DNA from 4 places in the Rahnella aquatilis CIP 78.65 genome. Region 3 is predicted to be linked to each of the others. Evidence: predicted binding sites of a transcription regulator. Region 3 holds the regulator's gene; each other region holds the start of a gene.

Region 1 (3,158 bases), 720 kb from region 3:
CTGTCTTATGCGGTGCTGATGCTATGGATTGCAGCGGCTGCGGAAGTGACCGGCCCTATATTAATCAGCTTCTTTATCGATCACTACGTGGCTAAAGGCGAAATGCCATGGGGGAAGGTCAGTTTGCTCGCACTGAGTTTTATCTTCCTGCAATTTCTGGCAGCAAGTCTGCACTATTTTCAGGCACTGTTGTTCAACCGTGCTGCGGTGGGCGTCGTCCAGCGCCTGCGCACCGAAGTCATGGATGCGGCATTACGGCAACCTCTGAGCACATTTGATACCCAGCCAGTGGGGCAGCTGATTTCCCGGGTGACCAACGACACGGAAGTTATCCGTGATTTGTATGTGACCGTGGTGTCGACAGTTTTGCGCAGTATCGCCCTGATTGGCGCGATGCTGGTGGCAATGTTCAGCCTCGACTGGCGTCTGGCCTCGGTGGCGATTTGTATCTTCCCGGCCGTATTTGTTGTGATGGGGTTGTACCAGATTTACAGTACGCCGGTGGTGCGCAAGGTACGCGCTTATCTGGCAGATATTAATGATGGTTTCAATGAAGTCATCAACGGCATGAATGTGATTCAGCAGTTCCGCCAGCAGAAAAGGTTTGGTGAACGACTTGCCCGCGCCAGCCAGTCTCACTATCTGGCCCGCATGCAAACGCTGCGGCTGGAAGGATTCCTGTTGCGTCCTTTGCTCAGCTTATTCTCCTCGTTGATTTTATGCGGCCTGCTTATTCTTTTTGGATTCAGTGCAGAAGGTTCTGTGGGCGTCGGGGTTTTGTATGCTTTCATCAATTATCTCGGACGGCTCAACGAGCCTCTGATTGAACTGACCTCACAACAATCGATTATGCAGCAAGCAGTGGTCGCTGGTGAACGTATCTTTGATTTGATGGACCGCACCCAGCAGCAATACGGGCCGGATGACAAATTACTGACTAGCGGCGAGATTGATATCAAAGATGTCAGCTTTGCTTACCTTGCGGATAAATGGGTACTGGAAAATATTTCCCTGCATGTGCCTTCGCGTGGTTTTGTGGCGCTGGTCGGGCACACTGGCAGTGGCAAAAGTACGCTGGCGAATCTGCTGATGGGCTATTACCCGTTAAATAAAGGTGAGATCCGGGTTGACGGGCGTAACCTCGCTGACTTATCGCACACCAGCCTGCGCAAAGGCATTGCCATGGTTCAGCAGGACCCGGTCGTTCTGGCTGAATCCGTGTTCGCCAATGTGACGTTAGGCCGTGATATTGATGAAGCGCAAGTCTGGCATGCGCTGGATATTGTGCAACTCTCGCCGCTGGTGCGCGAAATGCCCGAGGGTATCAATACGCGTCTGGGAGAGCAGGGCAATAATCTTTCTGTCGGTCAGAAACAATTACTGGCGATGGCGCGCGTTTTGGTGCAAGCACCGGAAATTCTGATCCTTGACGAGGCAACGGCCAATATTGACTCCGGCACCGAGCAGGCTATTCAGCGCGCATTACGGGCTATCCGGGAGCAGACTACGCTCGTGGTTATTGCACACCGACTGTCGACGATTGTGGATGCCGATAATATTTTGGTATTGCACCGCGGACAAGCTGTAGATCAGGGTAATCACTTACAACTGCTGGCAGAAAAAGGCCGGTATTATCAGATGTATCAGTTGCAACTTGCCGGGCAGCAATTGGCTTCTGCGGAGCAGATTACACCTGCAACCGAAAACGCATAATCTTTGGGCTGGTGTCGTATCTCTGCGACACCAGCTTTCTGCTTTCTCCGGTTTTCTTTTCCCGTTTTTGCTTACCCCGCACTGTATTCATGCAGGCCAAACCCTTTTCCCAATCTGGCTGCACTAAAAAGCAGCGATAAGCACTCAAATGGTGCGTGTACTGCTGTGCTGAATATGGCGTGGCAACTGTGCGCGTGGTCACGATTATTCTGAAAATGCCGTATTACGCGGGAATTGTATGAATCTGCGCCCGATTTCAACTCTGGCACATCCTTTGCTTTATCCAATCCGTATCGGGCGCGAATCCTCTCGCGGCAAGCCCTTAATTCGAGGAGTGGCACAATGAAGCTGGTTACTGTGGTGATCAAACCTTTTAAGCTGGAAGATGTGCGTGAAGCGCTGTCTGCTGTTGGAATTCAGGGGCTGACCGTAACGGAAGTTAAAGGTTTTGGCCGTCAGAAAGGTCATGCCGAACTTTACCGTGGTGCGGAATACAGCGTGAACTTCCTGCCAAAAGTAAAAATCGATATTGCTATCGCTGACGATCAGCTCGATGAAGTGATCGACGTGATAAGCAAAGCGGCCTACACCGGCAAGATCGGTGATGGCAAAATTTTCGTTGCTGAATTGCAACGTGTTATCCGTATTCGTACTGGTGAAACCGACGAAGCAGCACTGTAATTTCAGGCTTTTATCTCTCATACCATTCGGTTTGAGATAAATCAGATTAGAAAAAACAGTTTTGAGAAACAGGGGTGGGTTAATAATGAAAAAACTTTTATCCATGATGGGGCTTGGTGCAGTGGCTTTGCTGCCTTCGCTTGCCATGGCAGCAGCACCAGCAGCGGCAAACGGTGCTGATAACGCCTTTATGATGATTTGTACCGCGCTGGTATTGTTCATGACCGTACCCGGTGTGGCGTTGTTCTACGGCGGCTTACTGCGTTCTAAAAACGTTTTGTCCATGCTGACTCAGGTTATTGTCACCTTTGCCCTGGTCTGTGTCCTGTGGATCCTCTACGGTTACAGCCTTGCCTTCAGTGAAGGTAACGCGTTCTTCGGTGGTTTCAGCAACGTAATGATGAAAGGCATTGGCCTGGATTCTGTGACTGGCACCTTCTCGCAGATGATCCACGTTGCATTCCAGTGTTCATTTGCCTGCATCACTGTAGCGCTGATCGTAGGTGGTATTGCTGAACGTGTGCGTTTCTCAGCAGTTCTGATTTTCACTGTGATCTGGCTGACTTTCTCTTATATTCCGATGGCTCACATGGTATGGGCAGGCGGTTTCCTGGCTGCTGATGGTGCGCTGGACTTTGCCGGTGGTACCGTTGTTCATATCAATGCCGCAATTGCTGGCCTGGTCGGGGCTTATCTGCTGGGTAAACGCGCCGGTTTTGGCAAAGAAGCTTTCAAACCACACAACCTGCCAATGGTCTTCACTG
Region 2 (3,158 bases), 1.6 Mb from region 3:
CGTTTCTGAATATCCTGCAACTGATCGGCCATAACGCCTGATGCCTGAAGCACCAGCATTGCCGCACCAGCCCATGCCAACAGCCGTTTGTTCATATTCATAGATTATCTCCGGTGAAAGGTTTTTGAAACGATAGATTCTTATATTTATAACTTTGCAACGAATGTGCCAAAAGCAACGCAACGGAAAATTTGTGCGCAAAGCCACGGCATGACAAGGCATTAGACGGTGAACGGTACAATGAGTGGGGATTTTTTTGCCCTGATTCAGGGCAAAAAACGTAAAGGGAAGAAAATTATCATGCACTAAGGTTGTGCAAAAGCACCAGAAAAGCGCTCAGTTTGTTCTTAAAACAGGAATCAGCGCTGCTCCAGTTCATCCAGATCGTTATACAAGTCGCTTATCTGATGAATGCGCTGACGGCCAGAAGCGAGCATATCGTGCAGCAATGCATTACTGAGCAGATTCGCCAGACTCATGGCAGAAGAATAACTGTCGAACGCCGAGACACTGTCGAGCGGCGCGGCCAGATGCCAGGTCGCCAGCGGGATAAGCGCCTGCGCCTGCGGCTCACAAATCAGCAGCACAGGTACGCCAAATGATTGTAACTGCATAAGAATCGCTTTTGCCATGCGCGGCCTGCGACGGAAGGCGACGAAAATCACCACGTCCTGTGCGGTGAGATCCACCAGTTCTTCCGCCAGCGTTTGCCCCGGCTGCGGCATCATCATCACGCCTGCCCGCACCTGAATCAGTTGTTGTCGCAGATGCAGCGCCACCGGATAACTATTGCGAAAGCCCAGCAGGCGCACCTGTCGCGCCTGACTCAGCGCGGCGATCAGCGCGCCAAACTGGGTGCCGTCAATCTGGTTAATCCACTGGGTCAGGTTAGCCATTTCCTGTTTATAGTGCCGCGATAACAAGGTGTTACCCTGCACCGCATCGCGACTGTCCGTCAGCGGCATCCCGCTCTGGCGCAGGGTACGCATCTCATCACGCATATCGCGATAGCTTGGGTAACCGAGGCGTTTAAACAGGCGGCTGACCGTGGCTTTCGAGACGCCGCTGAGCCGCGCCAGTTCGGCGCTGTTGTAACTCATCAGGTCGTCGATGCTGGCAAAAATAAAATCGGCCACCCGCTGTTCCTGTGGCGTCAGTTCTGCGTAATGGTCACGCAGACGCTCATCAATCTGTTTCATCTCCGTCCCTTTTGTAACCAATGTTTCAGTAAATCAGCGGAACATACCATGCACTATGCTTGCCAATGCAAGCAAAATTATGTGCAAAAGCCGGCGGCTTTTGCCGATGTGGAACACCTCTTGCTTAACTTTATCCCTACGCGCCCTCAACCCTGCAAACACGGGCAGCATAAAAAAAGCGTCTCAAAAAAGGACATCGCATGATTAACAGTAACAGCGCACCGCTGGGCATGGCGGTCACGCCTCATCATCTGGCAAGCCAGAGTGCGCTTGCGGTATTGCGCGAAGGCGGCAATGCCATCGAGGCGATGGTAGCAGCAGCCGCAACGATTGCCGTGGTGTATCCGCACATGAACGGGCTGGGCGGCGACGGCTTCTGGCTGATTGTGCCACCGCAGGGCAATCCGGTGGCGATCGATGCCAGCGGCGCGGCGGGCGCCCTCGCCTCTCTCGATTTCTACGCCGGTGAAACGCACATTCCGCATCGTGGCCCGAAAGCTGCGCTGACGGTGGCAGGCACTGTCGGCGGCTGGCAGGAAGCGCTGAATGTGTCGGCTGAATTGGGTGGCGAACAGAAACCGCTTTCCCGGCTGCTGCGCGATGCCATCCGCTACGCCGCTGACGGCATTCCGGTGACGGCTTCGCAGGAAGCCGCCACCCGCGCCAAGCAACACGAACTGAAAGATTTCCGCACCTTTGCCGACGTTTTTCTGCCTAACGGTGATGTGCCCCGCGCCGGAAACCGTTTCACCCAGCCGCAACTGGCGCAGACATTGTCAATGCTGTGCGAGGACGGGCTGAACAGTTTCTATCGCGGTGAGCTGGCTGACAATATGGCCGCCGACATGGAAAAACTCGGCATGCCGGTCACCCGCGCCGATCTCGCGGCTTACAAGCCACAGCGCCGTGTGCCGCTGCGTCTCAAACACAGCAAAGGCGAAATCTACAACCTGACACCCCCGACGCAGGGGCTGGTTTCGCTGGCAATCCTTGGCCTGACTGACCGCCTGCCACTGGAAACCATGGACGAAAGTGCCACCATTCACAGCGTGGTGGAGGCGACCAAACTGGCGTTCGGCCTGCGCGACCGCTTCATCACCGATCCGCGCATGATGACGCAGGACGCACAGGAACTGTTGGATCCGCAGTATCTCGATGCTCTCGCCACCCGCATCAAACCCCACAGCGCCGCCGACTGGGGCAAAGGTAAAGGACCGGGCGATACCGTCTGGATGGGCGTGATGGACAGCAGCGGGCTGGCCGTTTCCTTTATCCAGAGTATTTATCACGAGTTTGGCAGTGGCGTGGTGCTGCCGGGCAGCGGCGTATTGTGGCAAAACCGCGGCGCCTCCTTCAGCCTCGATGCCGGTCATTTACTGGCGCTGGCACCGGGCAAACAACCATTCCATACCCTCAATCCTGCCGCCGCACGCTTATACGACGGGCGCACGATGGTTTACGGCTCGATGGGCGGTGACGGCCAGCCGCAAACGCAGGCCGCCGTGTTTATCCGCCATGTGGTGCAGGGGCAATCTTTGCAGCAGGCAATCAGCGGCCCGCGCTGGCTGCTGGGTCGCACCTGGGGAGAAAGTTCGGATTCGCTGAAACTGGAAGGCCGTTTTGCCTATCCGACGCTGGCCGGGCTGAGACAACGCGGTCACGACGTGGAGCTGTTGCCGGATTTCAGCGAAGCCGTCGGCCACGCCGGTGCGATCATTCGCCACACCAATGGCATGTTTGAAGGGGCCTCCGACCCGCGCAGCAACGGCAGCGCCGCCGGATTTTGATCAGAGTTCGCTCATGAGAATTGATAAGGAAGCAACATGAAAAATACGTCCGCAGCCACCGACTGGGCCGCCTATATCCGCCAGATGGAATCCGTTCTGGCGCTGGAACTCGACGACGCACACCGTCAGGAATTACTGGTGCAGTTCAGCCGCATTGCGCAAATGGCGCAAC
Region 3 (3,158 bases):
CGTAATGACCGCGCGAATGAATTAATGGAAGAGTTCCATATTTCTCATTTGCGCGATAACCTCGGGCAGTCACTGTCCGGTGGTGAACGCCGTCGTGTGGAGATTGCCCGTGCGCTGGCAGCAAACCCTAAATTCATCCTGCTGGATGAACCGTTCGCCGGGGTTGACCCGATTTCCGTTATCGACATCAAAAAAATCATTGAGCATTTACGTGACAGCGGCCTCGGCGTACTGATCACTGACCATAACGTTCGCGAAACTCTCGATGTTTGTGAACGCGCGTATATCGTCAGTCAGGGGAAATTGATCGCCCACGGCACGCCAGCCGACATTCTTGCTGATGAACAAGTTAAACGTGTTTATCTTGGTGAAGAATTCCGTCTGTGATCTGTGCCGCCGGAACCGTGCCTGTTTCAACTTACACTGAAACAGGCCGTCTCTGACAGAAGTGTTGCCGTTTTCACTCATCAACGGAATTAAGCCAAGATATGAAGCAAGGTTTGCAACTCAGACTCAGCCAACAACTGGCAATGACTCCCCAGCTACAACAGGCTATCCGCTTGTTGCAACTGTCCACGCTTGAGCTCCAGCAGGAGATCCAACTCGCGCTGGAGAGCAACCCTCTGTTGGAACAAACCGACCTTCATGAAGAAATCGACGCGGTAGAAGCCACCGACAGCGAGGGGTTAGATACCCGGGAAGCCCTCGAGCAAAAAGATATGCCGGAGGAATTGCCACTCGATGCGACCTGGGATGAAATTTACACCGCAGGCACACCGTCCGGAACCGGTAACGATTACAGCGACGACGAACTGCCCATTTATCAGGGTGAAACGACCCAGACACTTCAGGATTACCTGATGTGGCAGGTCGAGCTGACGCCGTTTTCTGAGACCGATGCCGCCATTGCCACCTCGATTGTCGATGCGGTGGATGATACCGGTTACCTGACCGTCTCCCTTGACGACATTCTCGAAAGCGTCGGTGATGAAAACGTCACCATGGACGAAGTCGAAGCCGTGCTTAAGCGCGTTCAGCGTTTTGATCCCGTAGGTGTGGCCGCGCGTGACCTGCGCGATTGCCTGCTGATCCAGCTTTCCCAATATGCGACTGACACGCCTTTCATCACCGAAGCCCGTCTTATCATCAGCGAACATCTCGATTTGCTGGCGAACCATGATTTCCGCGCACTTATGCGATCAACCCGCTTAAAAGAAGATACACTCAAAGGAGCGATGCTCCTGATCCAGTCTCTTGATCCGCGTCCGGGCCAGTCGATCAATACCGGCGAATCCGAATACGTGATCCCGGATGTGCTGGTGCGTAAAGTGTCAGGGGTCTGGACGGTAGAACTCAATTCCGACAGCATTCCGCGTCTGAAGATTAACCAGCAGTACGCCGCGATGGGGAATTCCGCACGCAGCGACAGTGACGGGCAATTTATCCGCAGCAATCTGCAGGAAGCCAAATGGTTAATCAAAAGTCTGGAAAGCCGTAACGACACGCTGTTGAAAGTGACGCGCTGCATCGTTGAGCAGCAGCAGGCGTTCTTTGAGCTGGGTGAAGAATTTATGAAACCTATGGTGTTGGCCGATATTGCCAGCGCTGTGGAGATGCATGAATCGACGATTTCACGTGTGACGACGCAGAAGTTCCTGCACAGCCCGCGTGGTATTTTCGAACTGAAGTATTTCTTCTCCAGCCATGTCAGTACAGACAGCGGCGGCGAGGCATCGTCAACCGCGATCCGGGCGCTGGTGAAGAAATTAATCGCAGCGGAGAATCCTGTAAAACCGCTCAGCGACAGCAAGTTAGCAACCCTGCTTTCCGATCAGGGAATTATGGTTGCACGCCGGACTGTCGCCAAATACCGAGAGTCTTTGTCCATCCCGCCCTCAAACCAACGTAAACAGTTAGTTTGACCTCAACAGAGAAGGAAGACATTATGCAGCTCAACATTACCGGACATCACATTGAGATCACGGATCCCCTGAGAGAATTCATCACATCGAAGCTGGCTAAGCTTGAGCAGTATTTCGACAGGATTAATCAGGTGTATGTGGTGTTGAGCGTGGAAAAGGTGCAGAAAGTAGCGGAAGCCACTTTGCATGTGAACGGAGGCGAATTACATGCCACCTCGGAACATCAGGATATGTACGCAGCGATTGACGGACTGGTTGATAAACTGGCCCGACAGCTGAATAAACATAAAGACAAACTGAAACAGCACTGACATTCATGTAGCCAACCCTGTGCTACAAACCTTCGGGCATCGGCTTGTGACCTTCGGGAAACGAGCCGATATAGCTTTAAGGGTGAAACAGCGCAAAAGTGAAAGATGACATGATTAACGATACTGCAATGCAATTAACGTCGGTGCTTAATGCCGAATGCACCAAAAGCGGCGTTCATTGCGCCAGCAAAAAACGCGCTCTGGAAATCATCAGTGAGCTGGCCGCCAAACAATTAAACTTGTCGCCGCAGGTGATTTTCGATGCCATTTTGACCCGTGAACGCATGGGGAGCACCGGGATCGGTGCCGGGATCGCCATCCCGCACGGTAAATTGGAAGAAGACACTTTACGTGCCGTCGGCGTGTTCATTCAGCTTGAACAGCCGATTGCTTTTGACGCCATCGATAATCAGCCGGTAGATTTACTTTTTGCCTTGCTGGTACCGGCAGATCAATGTAAAACCCATTTACATACATTATCTTTGGTCGCTAAGAAATTAGCTGATAAAACAGTCTGTCGCCGTCTGCGTGGTGCACAAAGCGACGAAGAACTGTTCCAGATAATGACTGAAAACGAATAAATTGCTGATTCCCGGTACGGTGCCGGGAAAATGAATTCTGCCAGGGGAGTGACACCATGGTGCTGATGATTGTCAGCGGCCGTTCCGGTTCCGGGAAGTCGGTTGCCCTACGGGCATTGGAAGACATGGGTTTTTACTGTGTGGACAATCTGCCGGTAGTGTTATTGCCGCAGCTTGCCCAGACCCTTGTTGAACGTAATACCTCAGCGGCCGTCAGCATTGACGTCCGTAACATGCCGGAAACACCGGAAGTTTATGAGTATGCGATGTCACAACTGCCGGAGAGTTTCTCACCGCAGCTGTTATTCCTTGATGCCGACCGCAATACTCTGATCCGCCGCTAC
Region 4 (3,158 bases), 450 kb from region 3:
ATCTGACGCGAAGTCACATACTTACCTTCTTTACCACAGAACGGAGAGGTGTTTACGTTGAAGTACATGGTTACAGTTGGTTCATCAACGCTCAGCGCTGGCAGAGCTTCAACATTCGCCGGATCACAGATGGTGTCGGAGATGTTCAGTTCGCCCAGGCCGGTGATGGCGATGATGTCGCCGGCTTCAGCAACAGTCGCTTCGATGCGCTCAAGACCCATGTGGGTCAGCACTTTACCGACTTTACCGTTACGGGTTTTGCCTTCGCTGTCGATGACAGTGACTTGCTGGTTAGGCTTAACGGTACCGCGTTTGATACGGCCGATGCCGATGACGCCAACATAGTTGTTGTAGTCCAGCTGAGAGATTTGCATCTGGAAAGGTGCTTCCATCTCAACTTGTGGCGGAGATACGTGGTCAACGATCGCCTGATACAGCGGGGTCATGTCTTCGGCCATATCGTTATGGTCGTTACCCGCAATACCCATCAGTGCTGATGCATAGATGATTGGGAAATCGAGTTGTTCGTCGGTTGCGTCCAGGTTTACGAACAGGTCGAAGACCTGATCAACAACCCAGTCAGGACGCGCGCCAGGGCGGTCAACCTTGTTGATTACCACGATCGGTTTCAGACCATTAGCGAAGGCTTTTTTGGTCACGAAACGGGTTTGCGGCATTGGGCCATCCATTGCATCCACAACCAGCAGCACCGAGTCGACCATTGACATCACACGCTCTACCTCACCGCCGAAGTCGGCGTGTCCCGGGGTATCCACGATGTTGATGCGGTAGTCTTTCCAATTAATGGCGGTGTTTTTTGCGAGGATGGTAATCCCACGCTCTTTCTCCAAATCGTTGGAGTCCATTACGCGTTCAGTGGCTTCTACACGTTCTCCGAAAGTACCGGATTGTTGCAGCAGCTTGTCGACCAGGGTGGTTTTACCATGGTCAACGTGGGCAATAATGGCGATGTTACGCAAATTTTCGATCACAGCTTTGCCTCAGGCATTAGAAATAGCGCGCTATTGTACACGTATTAAGCGAGGTTCTAAACAAGATCACAAGGATCTTGTTGAAACAACTTATGGATGGTTACTTTGTGATCCCTTTCACGGTGCAAAAAGACCACTGAACCATTATTACGCACCTTTTTGGTGCCTTGCATCTCACCACCAGCACCATTTTAGTGCAGTAATTCCGTTATGGTGCATACTTGTCGAGTGCAAAAGCCCTGTAAAATGGCGTTGTTTGCATTTTCTCAAAGTTGGCACAGTTTTCGCTAATAGTTTTTAGAGTAAAAGTTTTTTAGGGTAAAAAATTTTTTACAGAGTGAAGAGCCTGACCAGACAAATAATAGCGCTGTTCAGTCTGCACGCCAGTTCCAGTAAGGCTGTTATTTCCAACTAAAGACCAAAAATGGTTATTCGTTCCACGACGATAATGAGAAATTCGGGAGAACTAGTATGTCCGCTGAACACGTTTTGACGATGCTGAATGAGCATGAAGTGAAATTCGTAGATTTACGCTTCACTGATACCAAAGGCAAAGAGCAGCACGTCACCATTCCTGCGCACCAGGTTAGCGCTGACTTCTTCGAAGAAGGCAAAATGTTTGATGGCTCTTCAATCGGTGGCTGGAAAGGCATTAACGAATCTGACATGGTCCTGATGCCAGATGCGAGCACTGCTGTTCTTGACCCGTTCTACGAAGAAACCACCCTGATCATTCGTTGCGACATCCTTGAGCCAACCACGCTGCAAGGTTATGACCGCGACCCACGTTCTACCGCAAAACGTGCAGAAGATTTCCTGCGTTCTTCCGGTATCGCGGACACCGTGCTGTTCGGGCCAGAGCCAGAGTTCTTCCTGTTTGATGATGTGCGCTTCGGCAGCAGCATCTCCGGTTCTCACGTCGCTATCGATGATATCGAAGGCGCATGGAACTCAAGCACCAAATACGAAGGCGGCAACAAAGGCCATCGTCCTGCAGTAAAAGGCGGTTACTTCCCGGTTCCTCCGGTCGACTCCTCCCAGGATCTGCGTTCAACCATGTGTCTGACCATGGAAGAAATGGGTCTGGTGGTTGAAGCTCATCACCACGAAGTGGCAACCGCTGGCCAGAACGAAGTGGCAACCCGCTTCAACACCCTGACTAAAAAAGCTGACGAAATCCAAATTTACAAATACGTGGTTCACAACGTGGCTCACGCATTTGGCAAAACGGCGACCTTCATGCCAAAACCTATGTTTGGCGATAACGGTTCAGGTATGCACTGCCACATGTCTCTGTCCAAGAACGGTAACAACCTGTTCGCTGGCGACAAATACGGCGGCCTGTCTGAAATGGCACTGTTCTACATCGGCGGTATCATTAAGCACGCTAAAGCGATCAACGCCTACGCAAACCCGACCACCAACTCCTACAAACGTTTGGTCCCGGGCTACGAAGCGCCAGTCATGCTGGCTTACTCTGCGCGTAACCGTTCTGCATCCATCCGTATTCCTCACGTATCAACGCCTAAAGCGATGCGTATTGAAGCACGCTTCCCTGATCCAGCGGCTAACCCATACCTGGCGTTTGCGGCACTGATGATGGCTGGCCTGGACGGTATCATCAACAAGATCCACCCTGGCGATGCGATGGACAAAAACCTGTATGACCTGCCACCGGAAGAAGAAGCAGAAATTCCAAAAGTTGCAGGTTCACTGGAAGAAGCACTGAACGCACTGAACGAAGACCGCGAGTTCCTGACCCGTGGTGGCGTGTTCACTGACGACGCTATCGATGCTTATATCGGTCTGCGTAAAGAAGAAATGGACCGCGTGCGTATGACTCCGCATCCGGTTGAGTTCGAACTGTATTACAGCGTTTAATAAAAACAGTGTCTGATTTTCGAATCAGGCACTGAGCGTAATACCCGACTGAAGGCCTGTATTAACAAATCCTTCAGCGTCAAAATTAAGTTAGACGATTTATATTTGTTGCCGTGGAAACTTTCAGCCCATCTCCGGATGGGCTTTTTTCTCCACACTCTTTCCTGCTTAACCCCTCTGGCCCGTGATTTCACCGGGTAACGAGATAAAATGCACCAATCAGGTGCGGGAGACTGCGGTATGGCAACTGGCAAGCTGCCCGATGCTGGGCAGATCCTGAATTCC

Evidence for each region. The regulator sigma-54, encoded in region 3, starts transcription at its own class of promoters, with help from an activator protein. The targets are predictions, from matches to a motif close to GTTGGCACANNTTTCGCTNT.
Region 1: glnK (P-II family nitrogen regulator) is a predicted target of sigma-54. The motif match lies at 1,975-1,994, and genes of this name have one in related genera.
Region 2: RAHAQ2_RS04800 (gamma-glutamyltransferase family protein) is a predicted target of sigma-54. The motif match lies at 1,307-1,326, and genes of this name have one in related genera.
Region 4: glnA (glutamate--ammonia ligase) is a predicted target of sigma-54. The motif match lies at 1,264-1,283, and genes of this name have one in related genera.

What each region holds. Positions count from the first base shown of each region.
Region 1 covers NC_016818.1:3,623,416-3,626,573, reverse strand. The annotation lists gene RAHAQ2_RS16470 (SmdB family multidrug efflux ABC transporter permease/ATP-binding protein) at 1-1,713, shown strand, start outside; gene glnK (P-II family nitrogen regulator) at 2,056-2,394, shown strand; gene amtB (ammonium transporter AmtB) at 2,480-3,158, shown strand, end outside.
Region 2 covers NC_016818.1:1,037,974-1,041,131, reverse strand. The annotation lists gene RAHAQ2_RS04810 (transporter substrate-binding domain-containing protein) at 1-95, opposite strand, end outside; gene RAHAQ2_RS04805 (MurR/RpiR family transcriptional regulator) at 360-1,199, opposite strand; gene RAHAQ2_RS04800 (gamma-glutamyltransferase family protein) at 1,400-2,986, shown strand; gene hpxX (oxalurate catabolism protein HpxX) at 3,023-3,158, shown strand, end outside.
Region 3 covers NC_016818.1:4,343,376-4,346,533, forward strand. The annotation lists gene lptB (LPS export ABC transporter ATP-binding protein) at 1-387, shown strand, start outside; gene rpoN (RNA polymerase factor sigma-54) at 489-1,922, shown strand; gene hpf (ribosome hibernation promoting factor) at 1,946-2,233, shown strand; gene ptsN (PTS IIA-like nitrogen regulatory protein PtsN) at 2,332-2,814, shown strand; gene rapZ (RNase adapter RapZ) at 2,871-3,158, shown strand, end outside.
Region 4 covers NC_016818.1:4,793,637-4,796,794, forward strand. The annotation lists gene typA (ribosome-dependent GTPase TypA) at 1-992, opposite strand, end outside; gene glnA (glutamate--ammonia ligase) at 1,464-2,873, shown strand; gene glnL (nitrogen regulation protein NR(II)) at 3,114-3,158, shown strand, end outside.